Cycloclasticus pugetii PS-1: one gene and its partner. Each later gene encodes a partner of the first gene's protein in a complex. Links are inferred from orthologs where the notes say so. Each region holds a gene or a part of one and is shown in the gene's direction. Other genes may lie near its edges.

The links.
Region 2: the proteins of CYCPU_RS0107340 (region 1) and xseA are in contact, whole or in part, in a cryo-EM structure (PDB 8TXR), measured with the Escherichia coli proteins. The link is inferred for Cycloclasticus pugetii PS-1 from one-to-one orthologs.

Annotation. Positions count from the first base shown.
Region 1 is NZ_ARVU01000001.1:1,510,281-1,518,032, forward strand. Bases 2,274-5,193 are described here. They hold CYCPU_RS0107340 (exodeoxyribonuclease VII small subunit), read left to right. Parts: upstream 2,274-3,581; coding sequence 3,582-3,806; downstream 3,807-5,193. Other genes in these bases: CYCPU_RS0107330 (heterodisulfide reductase-related iron-sulfur binding cluster), read right to left, coding at 2,274-2,896; CYCPU_RS0107335 (rubrerythrin family protein), read right to left, coding at 2,958-3,377; CYCPU_RS0107345 (polyprenyl synthetase family protein), read left to right, coding at 3,828-4,712; dxs (1-deoxy-D-xylulose-5-phosphate synthase), read left to right, coding at 4,803-5,193. In the rest of the region: CYCPU_RS0107320 (sensor domain-containing protein), read left to right, coding at 1-956; CYCPU_RS0107325 (DUF3501 family protein), read right to left, coding at 973-1,554; more of CYCPU_RS0107330, read right to left, coding at 1,571-2,273; more of dxs, read left to right, coding at 5,194-6,674; GTP cyclohydrolase FolE2, read left to right, coding at 6,699-7,481; pckA (phosphoenolpyruvate carboxykinase (ATP)), read left to right, coding at 7,501-7,752. UniProt on the Escherichia coli protein: Bidirectionally degrades single-stranded DNA into large acid-insoluble oligonucleotides, which are then degraded further into small acid-soluble oligonucleotides.
Region 2 is NZ_ARVU01000001.1:610,867-615,139, reverse strand. What follows is about bases 1-2,959. They hold xseA (exodeoxyribonuclease VII large subunit), read left to right. Parts: upstream 1-786; coding sequence 787-2,133; downstream 2,134-2,959. Other genes in these bases: CYCPU_RS0103090 (peptidoglycan DD-metalloendopeptidase family protein), read left to right, coding at 2,120-2,959; guaB (IMP dehydrogenase), read right to left, coding at 1-701. Also shown: more of CYCPU_RS0103090, read left to right, coding at 2,960-2,962; ribosome biogenesis GTPase Der, read right to left, coding at 3,243-4,273. UniProt on the Escherichia coli protein: Bidirectionally degrades single-stranded DNA into large acid-insoluble oligonucleotides, which are then degraded further into small acid-soluble oligonucleotides.

The DNA of each region.
Region 1 (7,752 bases):
AATATAACCTAGGCGTCAGTATTGGCATTGTTACCATTGATAAGAGCTTTAATTCATATGAAGATGTTCTCAAACTGGCTGACACATCGTGTTACCTTGCTAAAGAGGCAGGGCGTAACCAAATTCACATCCACACGAATGCAGATCAAGCAGTTGCGTTACGATTACAACAAAATAATATAGTCAGTCAAATAAATGATGCACTTAAGGCCAATCGTTTCGAGTGTTATGTACAAAAAATACGCACTGTTTCTAACGAAGACTCCAATACCAAAAATACGCTCTCAAATTATGAAGTATTGGTTCGTATGCTCGATGCAGATGGCAGTATTATCGCACCCAATGTGTTTTTGCCTGCTGCAGAACGCTATAAGTTAATGTATAAAATTGATCATTGGGTTATAAAAAACTCTATTCAGGCAATGGCAACCATTCAAGAGCAAGTCGACTGGTTTAGCATCAATCTATCAGGGCAGACCATCGCCCACCAAGGTAGCTTTGAGCTCATCAAAAAGTGTATCGATGACGCCAACATCCCTCCCCAAAAGATTTGTTTCGAAATAACTGAAACAGCCGCTATTACTAACCCTGAGTTTGGAGTGAGTTTCCTAAATAAATTACAACAACTAGGTTGCTTAATTGCCTTGGATGACTTTGGCTCCGGTCTATCATCGTATGAGTACCTCAAGCGATTGCCCGCTGACATTCTTAAAAGTGATGGTCAATTTATTCAAAACATGCTCTACAATCCTTTGGACCTTGCGATGGTGAAGTCTATTAACGAAATTTCACACATCATGGGGAAAAAGACTGTAGGAGAGTTTGTTGAAAACGAAGCAACGCTCAAAAAAATAAAAGATATTGGGATTGATTTTGCACAGGGCTTCTATCTTGATACCCCAAAGCCTCTTCGCACCATATTAGAAGCCCACCCCATGCAAATCACTCTAGAGTAAACGTAGCGTTTACTTATTAATCCAAATCACTCGCCAACGAGTTTCGTATATTATCAGGCACCGTCACCTCATGTTTATATGCTGGGTGATCAACACCTGCATTGATAATCGCACCGTTTTGCACCGCTTCCACCATCGGTCGGGTCAACTCAAAGCGTAAAAAATGAACGGAAGATGTTTTCTCATTCGTTTCACGTTCTAAGTCTTCATTAGCAATGGGGTGAACCTTATCAAAACCCGCTACTTGAATCCACGTCGCACGTTCAATACCAATCATTTTTTCCAGCGCCACTTTACGGTCACCAGCATTATCAAACTGAATCATCATTGTTGCTTTCCAGTTTTGCCCGTCAGGAATCAATGGGTTATAGGTTTCAATTTCTTCGATAATGCCCGCCGAGTCAAAGATTTTTTCGGCACGTAACATTTCTTGAACCTGGTAGCGCATGGTTAAATAGTCTTCAAAATGTAGGCTGACATTCTCCCCGATTCGCACTATTCGATTAAGTTTATGAGCACGAACCTTTTGCCTATATTCATCACGTTTATTCGAATACTCTTCAAGACCATACAGTTCTTCTTTAACTAGCTTTTTCATTTTCAACCTCTAATGTTCAAATGCCGTACGCTTGCTTTAGCAAACTAATAGGGCTCTTTACGTTTGACTCATCTTCCAAACCACTTGCAATGTGATCAGCTGCCATAGGGCAATCGCTTGAAAACACATCCGCTTCAGCCTTTTTCACTCGGTTTACAACCGGCTTTGCAATTTTTTTAGCTATATCATGGAACTCACTTTTTAGCGCATACGTTCCATCATGCCCAGAACACCGTTCTATCGCATTTACTGATGTATTTGGAATTAACTCTAATACCTCTTTCGTCTTTAATCCAATATTTTGAACCCGTAAATGACAAGCAACTTGATAAGAGACCTGCCCTAATTCACCTTTAAATTCTGTTTTTAATAAGTTCGATTTATGGCGAAGCATCAAATACTCAAATGGGTCGAAAATAGCATCACGCACTTTTGCTACCTCTTCATCATCTGGAAACATTAACGGCAACTCTTGTTTAAACATCAAAACACATGATGGCACAGGGGCAATTACATCCCAGCCCTCATCAATCAATTTAACAAGTTGTGGAATGTTATTGTTTTTTAAACGCTCTACCTCTTTAAGATCACCCAGTTCAAGCTTAGGCATACCACAACAGTTCTCTTTACTTGCCATCGTTACCGCAACATTATTATGCTCTAGCACATCAACCAAATCATTTACTAAATCTGGTCGATTATAGTTACCATAACAGGTGGTAAAAATAGCCACTTTTCCGGTTGTTTCTCCGCAAGCTTGCACACCCGAAGCATCATGTTTTTGCTGGGCAAATTTTTTCCTTGCTGTTTCGGTATGATAGGCTGGGATAACCGCTTCGTTATGAATCCCTAATTGGCTGTCTAAAACTCGTCGAATTGTCTTGTTCTGGTTCGCTGCATTCACCACATTAACAACGATGGGGATAGACGCTAATTTACCAATTCTATCGGTAGATGTAATTAATTTATCGCGTTGTTTGACTTCATTTTTTTCAAATTTAACGGCCTTCGCACGAAGCATTAAGTGTGGAAAATCCAAGTCCCATTCATGAGGAGGCACATAAGGGCATTTTGACATAAAGCACATGTCACATAGATAGCAATTATCGACCACATCCCAATAGACTTTTTTATCGACGCTATCGAGTTCCATTGTTTCTGACTCATCAATGACATCAAACAATAATGGAAACGCATTACATAAATTAAAACAACGACGACAACCATGACAAATATCAAACACACGATCTAATTCGTTGAATAAATTAGCCTCATCGTAAAAACTAGCGCCTTTCCAATCTATTGGATGCCTTGTGGGGGCCTCTAAGCTGCCTTCTCTCATTTATTTATCTCCAAAAAAAAGGAGAGCACATGCGTACCCTCCTTTTGATCTAAATCAACACTTAAGCGTTTAAGCTATCTAACGCTTTTTGGAAACGGTTCGCGTGTGAACGCTCCGCTTTTGCCAGTGTTTCAAACCAATCAGCAATTTCATCGTGACCTTCGTCACGTGCTGTTTTTGCCATACCTGGGTACATATCAGTGTACTCATGCGTCTCACCGGCAATCGCTGCTTTTAAGTTATCTTCAGTTCCACCAATTGGCAGACCTGTTGCTGGATCACCAGTTTCTTCTAAATATTCTAAGTGACCGTGTGCATGGCCTGTTTCACCTTCTGCAGTTGAACGGAAAACAGTAGACACATCGTTGTATCCTTCGATGTCTGCTTTGTTTGCGAAGTATAGGTAACGACGGTTTGCTTGTGACTCACCAGCAAACGCATCTTTTAAATTCTGTTCTGTTTGAGAACCTTTAAGTGACATAGTAATTCCTCTTAATAAGTTGAATGATATCAATTCTACCTTTAGACTGGGTCTAATAGTAAGCTCAAGATACGTTACCATCTATTTGATGTCAATATGATTGCTTCGTGCTAACTAACACGACAAGCATTTTAAAAAAATAGTGACCCTATCCAGTCTAGTTAAGGTAACGTATTTCCTTTTACAAAATCAACGACAAAACTAATGGCCAAAGCAAAAAAACTCGATTTAGAATCATCACTTCAATCCTTAGAAGAACTTGTTGACCGTATGGAAAATGGAGACTTGAGTCTCGAAGAATCACTAAAAGAGTTTGAATTAGGCATCAAGTTAATTCAATCCTGTCAAAAGTCACTTACAGACGCTGAACAAAAAGTTGAAACTCTATTAAACAGCTCCGCCTTGGCAAAACCCGTCGATTTCGATTAAATATTTAATTTACCCACAGCCATGACTGCTTTTAAAGACTTCCAAAGCGCCAAAACACAACAAATAGAAACCGCGCTAGCGCGCTATCTCCCCGCGAGTCACATTGAACCCAAGCGATTGCACGAAGCCATGCGTTATTCAACTCTTAATGGTGGCAAACGTATTCGAGCGATGCTCGTCTATGCGACTGGGAACTTACTTGAAATACAACAACCTATATTAGACAGCATAGCTAGCTCAATTGAGCTTATTCACGCTTATTCACTCATTCATGACGACCTTCCATCGATGGACGACGACGATTTACGTCGTGGCAAACCGAGTTGTCATAAAGCCTTTGACGAAGCAACTGCTATTTTAACCGGAGACGCGTTATTAACACTCGCCTTCAACGTGCTGGCAAAGGCGGATTGCAGCAATGAACAAAAAATAACCTGTATTCAACTGTTATCACAAGCTGCCGGTTCAAGAGGCATGGTCGGCGGCCAAGCCATTGATCTGGCTAATGAAGGAAAGTCCATTTCCATTGCTGAAATTGAAAACATGCACCTACATAAAACAGGGGCCTTGATCTGTAGCTGTATCACTTTAGTCGCAAGTTTAAAGTTTCAAACAACAGATAGCCAGTATCGCCACCTAAAACATTATGCAGAATGTATCGGACTGGCGTTTCAAGTACAAGATGATATTCTTGATGAAACCTCATCTACTTCAACACTCGGCAAAACACAAGGTAAAGACCGGCAAGCTGAGAAGTCCACATATCCTTCTATTTTAGGCTTAAAGGCTTCGAAACACTTAACCAAAGATTTGCATGACGAGGCTATACAAAGTCTTTCAAATTTTGATCACCGCGCTAATTACCTTAGGGATATCGCACAGTTCACTATCTCACGGATATCTTAAGTACATGGTCCTTAGACCAGTATTCACTTGCATAGTCTTTGCTTGCAAACGATAATACGCAACCTTAACCTAACGTATTATGAGCATTACGTGACGCCACTGGCAAAATACCCTATTCTCGATAAAGTTGATATACCAAACGACCTTCGTAACCTTACGGAAGAGGAGCTTATTGGTTTGTCACATGAGCTACGTGAGTTTCTAATTTCCTCCGTCAGTAAATCAGGGGGACATTTATCAGCAGGGCTTGGTACCGTTGAACTGACCATTGCCTTACATTATGTTTTCGACACCCCTACTGATAAATTAATTTGGGATGTTGGACACCAGGCTTACCCACACAAAATTTTAACTGGGCGTAAAGATAAGATTTCAACAATTCGTAAAAAACACGGCGTTACCCCTTTTGTAACACGTGCAGAAAGTGAATACGACGCATTTGGCGTTGGCCACTCGAGTACATCAATCAGTGCCGCTTTAGGTATGGCCATTGCCGCCGCTATAAATAACGATGAAAAACGCACAGTTGCTATTATTGGTGATGGTGGAATAACCGGTGGTATGGCTTTTGAAGCGCTAAATCACGCCGGTGCCTTAGATGCAAATTTACTGGTTATTTTAAACGACAACGACATGTCTATTTCGCCAAATGTCGGGGCGATGAAAAACTATTTAGCTAAAATCTTATCCGGAAAATTCTACACAACCGTAAAAGAAGGTAGCAAAAAGGTGATGGCTAACATGCCCAGTGTTTGGGAGTTGGCAAGACGAACTGAAGAACACGTAAAAGGCATGGTTATACCGGGGACATTATTTGAAGAGATGGGCTTCAACTATATTGGACCTATTGATGGTCACGACCTCCCCACTTTAGTTAAAACATTATCCAACCTAAAAGACTTACAAGGCCCACAATTCTTACACATTGTGACCCAAAAAGGTAAGGGCTACTCCCCTGCTGAAGCGGACCCAATTGGATACCACGGCGTTTCAACCTTTGACCCAAGTAAAGAAAAGTTACCAGAAAAGGCACCTAGTTCAGCCACTTATAGTGAAGTTTTTGGCCAATGGCTTTGTGATATGGCTAAAGAAAATGACAAACTCGTTGGCATTACCCCTGCCATGCGTGAAGGCTCTGGCATGGTGACATTTGAACAGCAATACCCAGAGCGTTTTTTTGATGTTGGTATAGCTGAACAACACGCTGTTACCTTAGCGGCGGGAATGGCTTGCGAAGGCTTACAGCCTGTTGTTGCTATTTATTCAACGTTTTTACAACGTGGATATGATCAACTTATTCACGACGTTGCCTTGCAAAAACTCCCTGTTCTTTTTGCTATTGACCGTGCAGGCTTAGTTGGCCCTGATGGCCCCACTCATGCTGGTTCGTACGACTTTAGCTACCTGCGCTGCATCCCAAATATGGTTATCATGGCGCCCGCTGACGAAAACGAATGTCGACTTATGTTAACAACAGGGATTCAACATAAAGGACCAGTTGCAGTACGTTATCCACGCGGTAAAGGTCCTGGGGTCACTATTAATAATACACTTGATAGCATTCCAATTGGCAAAGCCGTTACTCTAAGGGAAGGCAAAGATATCGCCTTATTAGCATTTGGCTCATCGGTGACACAAGCACTTGAAGTAGCCGAGGAATTTAATTCAACGGTGATCAACATGCGCTTTATAAAACCCTTGGATGAAGACATGATCAAACATATTGCTAGCACTCACAACACGTTGGTGACACTGGAGGAAAATGTTATCAAAGGTGGCGCAGGCAGCGGTGTTAACGAGTTTATTAACCAAGCTTCAATCGATACCAAGGTCTTAAACATTGGCTTGCCAGACCTTAATCTTGAACACGGTTCAAGAGAAGAACTATTGCAAGAAGCAGGTCTCGACACTCAAAGCATAAAAAACTATATAAGCAGCAGCTTAAATAAAACAAACACCTGATACAACACAGCTTACTTACTAAATATGACCATCGAAGACGTACAAAACCACCCAGATTCTAGAAATATGCCCATTAATAAAGTCGGCATAAAGGATATCCGCCACCCATTTGTTTTTGTCGATAGGGACGGTCACCAACGAGCAACTGTTGGCACCTTTAACATGTCTGTCAACTTACCTCATCATCAAAAGGGCACTCATATGTCACGTTTTGTGGCCCTTTTGAATGAAGATTGCCAGCAATTATCTATTAAGGGGTTCAGTGCATTATTAGAAAAAATGACCCACACCCTTGAAGCGGAAACAGGTTACCTAACCACAGAGTTCCTATATTTTGTTAACAAGTCTGCCCCTATTACTGGCGTTAAAAGCTTATTAGACTATCAAATAAAGCTTGACGGGCACTGGTCAAAAAGTGATCACAAAATCAAAATTTCAGTAGTCATCCCCGTTACCAGCTTATGCCCTTGTTCAAAGAAAATCTCTGAATATGGCGCGCATAACCAGCGTTCTCATATCACCGTTACCGCAGAAATTGGTGACAATATTTGCGCTGAAGACATTATCCAGCTGGTTGAAAAGCAGGCATCGAGTGAACTTTTCAGCCTATTAAAAAGGCCTGATGAAAAATACGTAACAGAGCTCGCCTACGACAACCCTAAATTCGTAGAAGATGTCGTAAGGGATATTGCTAGTGCACTTAACGATGACCAGCGAATTTTAGCTTATACCCTAGAAGCTGAAAACTTTGAATCCATACACAATCATTCTGCCTACGCAGTAATCGAAAACAACAAATTAACTTAATAATACCGGAGCTCCAACAATGTCTAACACCATAGACCTCACCCAATACGGGATAACCAACCCTAGCGAAGTTATCTACAACCCTTCTTTCGACCTTTTATTTGAAGAAGAAACTCGAGACGATCTAACAGGCTATGAAAAGGGAACTGTAACTAACTTAGGTGCTGTTGCAGTCGATACCGGTATTTTCACTGGACGCTCACCAAAAGATAAATACATCGTGATGGATGACGTATCACGTGATACCGTTTGGTGGTCTACCCAAGGCAAA
Region 2 (4,273 bases), 900 kb from region 1 along the record:
GCTTCAATGCGTTCTTCTGTTCCATGCCCCGTTCCAACGGCTGCCCCAACGCGAAGACGTTCTTGGTTATCCTTACATGCTTTCGGATAGTCCTTAGCTTTTTGAATATCCTTAACGGTAATCATGCCGCAAAGTTTGAAGTTTTTATTCACCACCAACACTTTTTCAATACGGTGTTTATGCAACAGACCAATGACCTCTTCTTTACTCGCCCCTTCTTGAACAGTAACCAGCTTTTCTTTAGGCGTCATCGCTGATTCAATTAAGCCATCTAGGTGCGTTTCAAAACGTAAATCACGGCTGGTTACAATACCCACAAGATCTGTGCCATTAACAACTGGAACACCTGAAATATTGTGTTGACGGGTTATTGCAATAACATCTCGAATGGTCGTATCGGACGTAACAGTAATCGGGTCTTTAACAACACCACTTTCAAAACGCTTCACCTTCATTACCTCTAGCGCTTGCTGCTTAACCGTCATGTTTTTATGAATAATGCCGATGCCGCCTTCTTGAGCCAACGCAATGGCTAAACGAGCCTCAGTTACTGTATCCATCGCGGCAGATAGAATAGGAATATTTAGAGAAATGCCACGTGTAAGCTGTGTTGTCAGGCTGACATCACGAGGAAGTACCGTAGAATGAGCTGGCACCAACAAAACATCATCAAATGTTAAAGCTTCTTGTTCGAATCGCATATTATCTCGGGCTTGTCGTAGAAAAAGCAGCTCATTATAAGGTATGCTCCGTTAATAATCATCTAATAGATAGCTTTCCGACATTATGCGCGACAATACACACATTTATACCGTCTCCGAGTTGTGTCGGGAAACACGAATTTTGCTTGAGGGAACATTTTTAACACTCTGCATCGAAGGTGAAATATCTAACTTATCTCGTCCTGTGTCCGGGCATATTTACTTCACCTTAAAAGACGATAAAGCCCAAGTGCAATGTGCCATGTTTCGCGCCCAACTTCGCAAAGTAGGTTTCAAACCAGACAACGGCATGCGCATTACCTTAAAAGCTCGGGTTAGCCTTTATGAGGCTCGTGGCAATTTCCAGTTAATTGCTGAACACATGGAAGCTGCTGGCGAAGGCGCTCTTCGACAACAGTTTGAGATGTTAAAAAACAAACTGTCACTCGAAGGGCTTTATGATGAGCAACATAAAAAACCACTGCCTGAATTAGCCAAAAAAGTCGGCGTTATCACCTCATCCAGCGGGGCGGCTATTCATGATATTTTAACCGTATTAAATAACCGTTTCCCCGCCTTACCTGTGCTGATTTACCCCGTTACCGTGCAAGGCGATGGTGCTAAAAACGAAATTGTAAGTGCCATCAAGTTGGCTAATGAGCGTAAAGATTGTGACGTTCTTATTCTCGCTCGTGGCGGTGGTTCATTAGAGGATTTATGGGCCTTTAATGAAGAAATTGTTGCACGAGCAATTTATCACTCATCTATACCGATTATTAGCGCCATTGGTCATGAAGTAGACTTTACCATCGCTGACTTTGTTGCGGATCATCGCGCCGCCACACCCTCCGCAGCAGCCGAACGGGTCAGCCCTGACCAACACCAATGGCTGAGTCATTTTAATTATTTAGCTAAGCAGTTAACAAATACATTATCGAGTCATTTATCAGATAAAAAACAAACCTTAAATCACCTCCACCACCGATTAAAGCGTTCCCACCCAGGCGCACAATTGCAAGCTCATGCCCAGCGCTTAGATGATTACCATGCTCGTTTAATGCAAACACCTCAACGTGTTTTACAACAGCGAAAACTCCGCCTATCCGAACTAAGCGCCCGCCTCTTAAACAATAACCCTAGTCATCAGGCACACGCTTTAGAACAACGGCTAATACGTCTTCAACAACGCTTACCTAAACCAATACAACTGAACTTACAACAAGCACGCTTACGTTTTACCGACTGTAACAAAGGGCTTGAGACACTCAGCCCCTTAGCTACTTTAGCGCGAGGCTATAGCATCAGCAAGCGTGAGGCTGATGGTACAATCGTGAAAAATATTCATCAGGTTGTTTTAGGTGAAAAAATCAATATTCAATTAACGAATGGGGTATTGAAAACCAATATAGAAAGTATCCATGAAAACACTTAACGCTTATGTACTCGCTATTAGCCTTTTGTTTATGCAAACGGCTCACGCTTTCCCTCAACATCATCCCGTACCCGGTGGTATTGCCGTTATTCCACTGAAGTCTCAAACACAGCCGGCCCTCTATTATCAAAATAATAAAGTGTTAACCCTACTTAAAAATAATCAATGGGTGGCTATTGTTGGAATTCCCTTGTCAGCAAAATCTGGCACTCATAAATTGCTAGATCAACAAACGGCTCAAGTCACGACATTTGAAGTTAGCGATAAAACCTACCCAGCTCAATACATTACTTTAAAAAAAACGCCTAAAAATAAACGCATGATCAACCCAAATAAAATGGATATGGAGCGTATCAATCGCGAGAAAAAAACACTCTCTAAAGCTTTATCTACTTGGTCTGACACGACCCCACAAGTTGAGTTTAGCTTACCAACGCATGGCCGACTCAGCAGTCCGTTTGGCTTAAAACGTTTTTTTAATAATCAACCGAGAAAACCACATAGCGGCTTAGATATCGCAGCGCCTACGGGCACCCCTGTTACCTCACCAGCTGCAGGCACTATTCTAGACGTCGGGGATTATTTTTTTAACGGCAACACAGTATTGGTTGATCATGGACAGGGGTTGATTAGCGGCTACTTCCATTTAAACAAAACCTTTGTCAGCACAGGAGACACTGTTAAACAAGGGCAAAAAATAGCCGAAATTGGCACCACCGGTCGAGTAACAGGTGCTCACTTGCATTGGAATATTTATCTTAATAAAAGCAAGGTTGACCCTGCATTTTTTATTAGCGACCATATACACAAACTTAGCAAAAACAAGTAATCATCACTATGCATATCAAAGACCTTTGCACTAAATGCGACCATTGGACAATCACCACTATTATCCATGATGGTGAAACAGCCACTTTTACCTGCACACACTGTAAAAATGAATTTGACTTACCTTGGGACACTAACACCAGGTACCTCATTCGTTCAATTCGGCACAGCTTAAAGAAACGTACTAAAAAATATCCTGAGCTTTTAAACCTCAAACACGAAGGCCAGGGTATTAAAATTCAGGAAAAAGCGAGTGACCCTACGGCCTAAGAAGGGTTTAGTTATCGATGTTTAGGTTTGCTTTTTCTTTTCTCTTTTAATTTACTGACTTTGCCTTTTTCGATATTTGTCGCCGACTTCCTTGTTTTTTTAGCATAAGGATTATCCGGCGATTTAAACTCTATCCTTACCGGTGTTCCCACTAACCCTAGCTTTTCTCTAAAGGCATTCATTAAATATCGCTTATAACTACCAGGAACCGACACCGTTTGGTTACCATGAATGATGATGACAGGTGGGTTTTGCCCACCTTGGTGTGCAAATTTAAGTTTAATCCGACGACCACCTACCAATGGGGGTTGGTGAGCTTTGATCGCATTTTCAAGAATTTCGGTTAACCGTGGTGTTGACATATCAATCATCGCAGATCGATATAACGCCCCAATTGATTCAAATAACTTACCGACACCACTGCCATGCAACGCAGAAATAAAGTAACGTTCCGCATACTCAAGAAAACTTAATTTCACATCAATTTGACGCTTCACTTTTTCTCGTTGATCTTCCGACAAGCCATCCCATTTATTTAAACCAATAACCAATGCTCGTCCTGATTCCAGTACCATTCCGAGCAAACTCGCATCCTGATCGGTCACCCCTTCACTCGCATCAATCATGTAAATGACCACGTGCGTGTCATCAATTGCACGTAGTGTTTGCACAATGCTAAATTTCTCAACGGCTTCTGATACTTTTGAACGACGACGAACACCAGCCGTATCAATCAATGTATATTGTTTGCCATCACGTTCAAAAGGGATAAAAACACTATCACGCGTAGTGCCGGGCTGATCAAAAACGACGACCCGCTCCTCACCCAGCAAGCGATTAATCAGTGTCGATTTGCCTACATTAGGTCGCCCAATGACAGCAACCCTGATTCCTTCTCCTGCCAATGTGTCATCAAATGACTCTATTTTCGGCAAAATGTTTGATACATGCCTTAAGAGCTCAACCACACCTCGCCCATGTGTTGCTGCAATCGGCCATGGTTTATCGAAGCCCATTTTATGAAATTCTGCGATATGTGTAT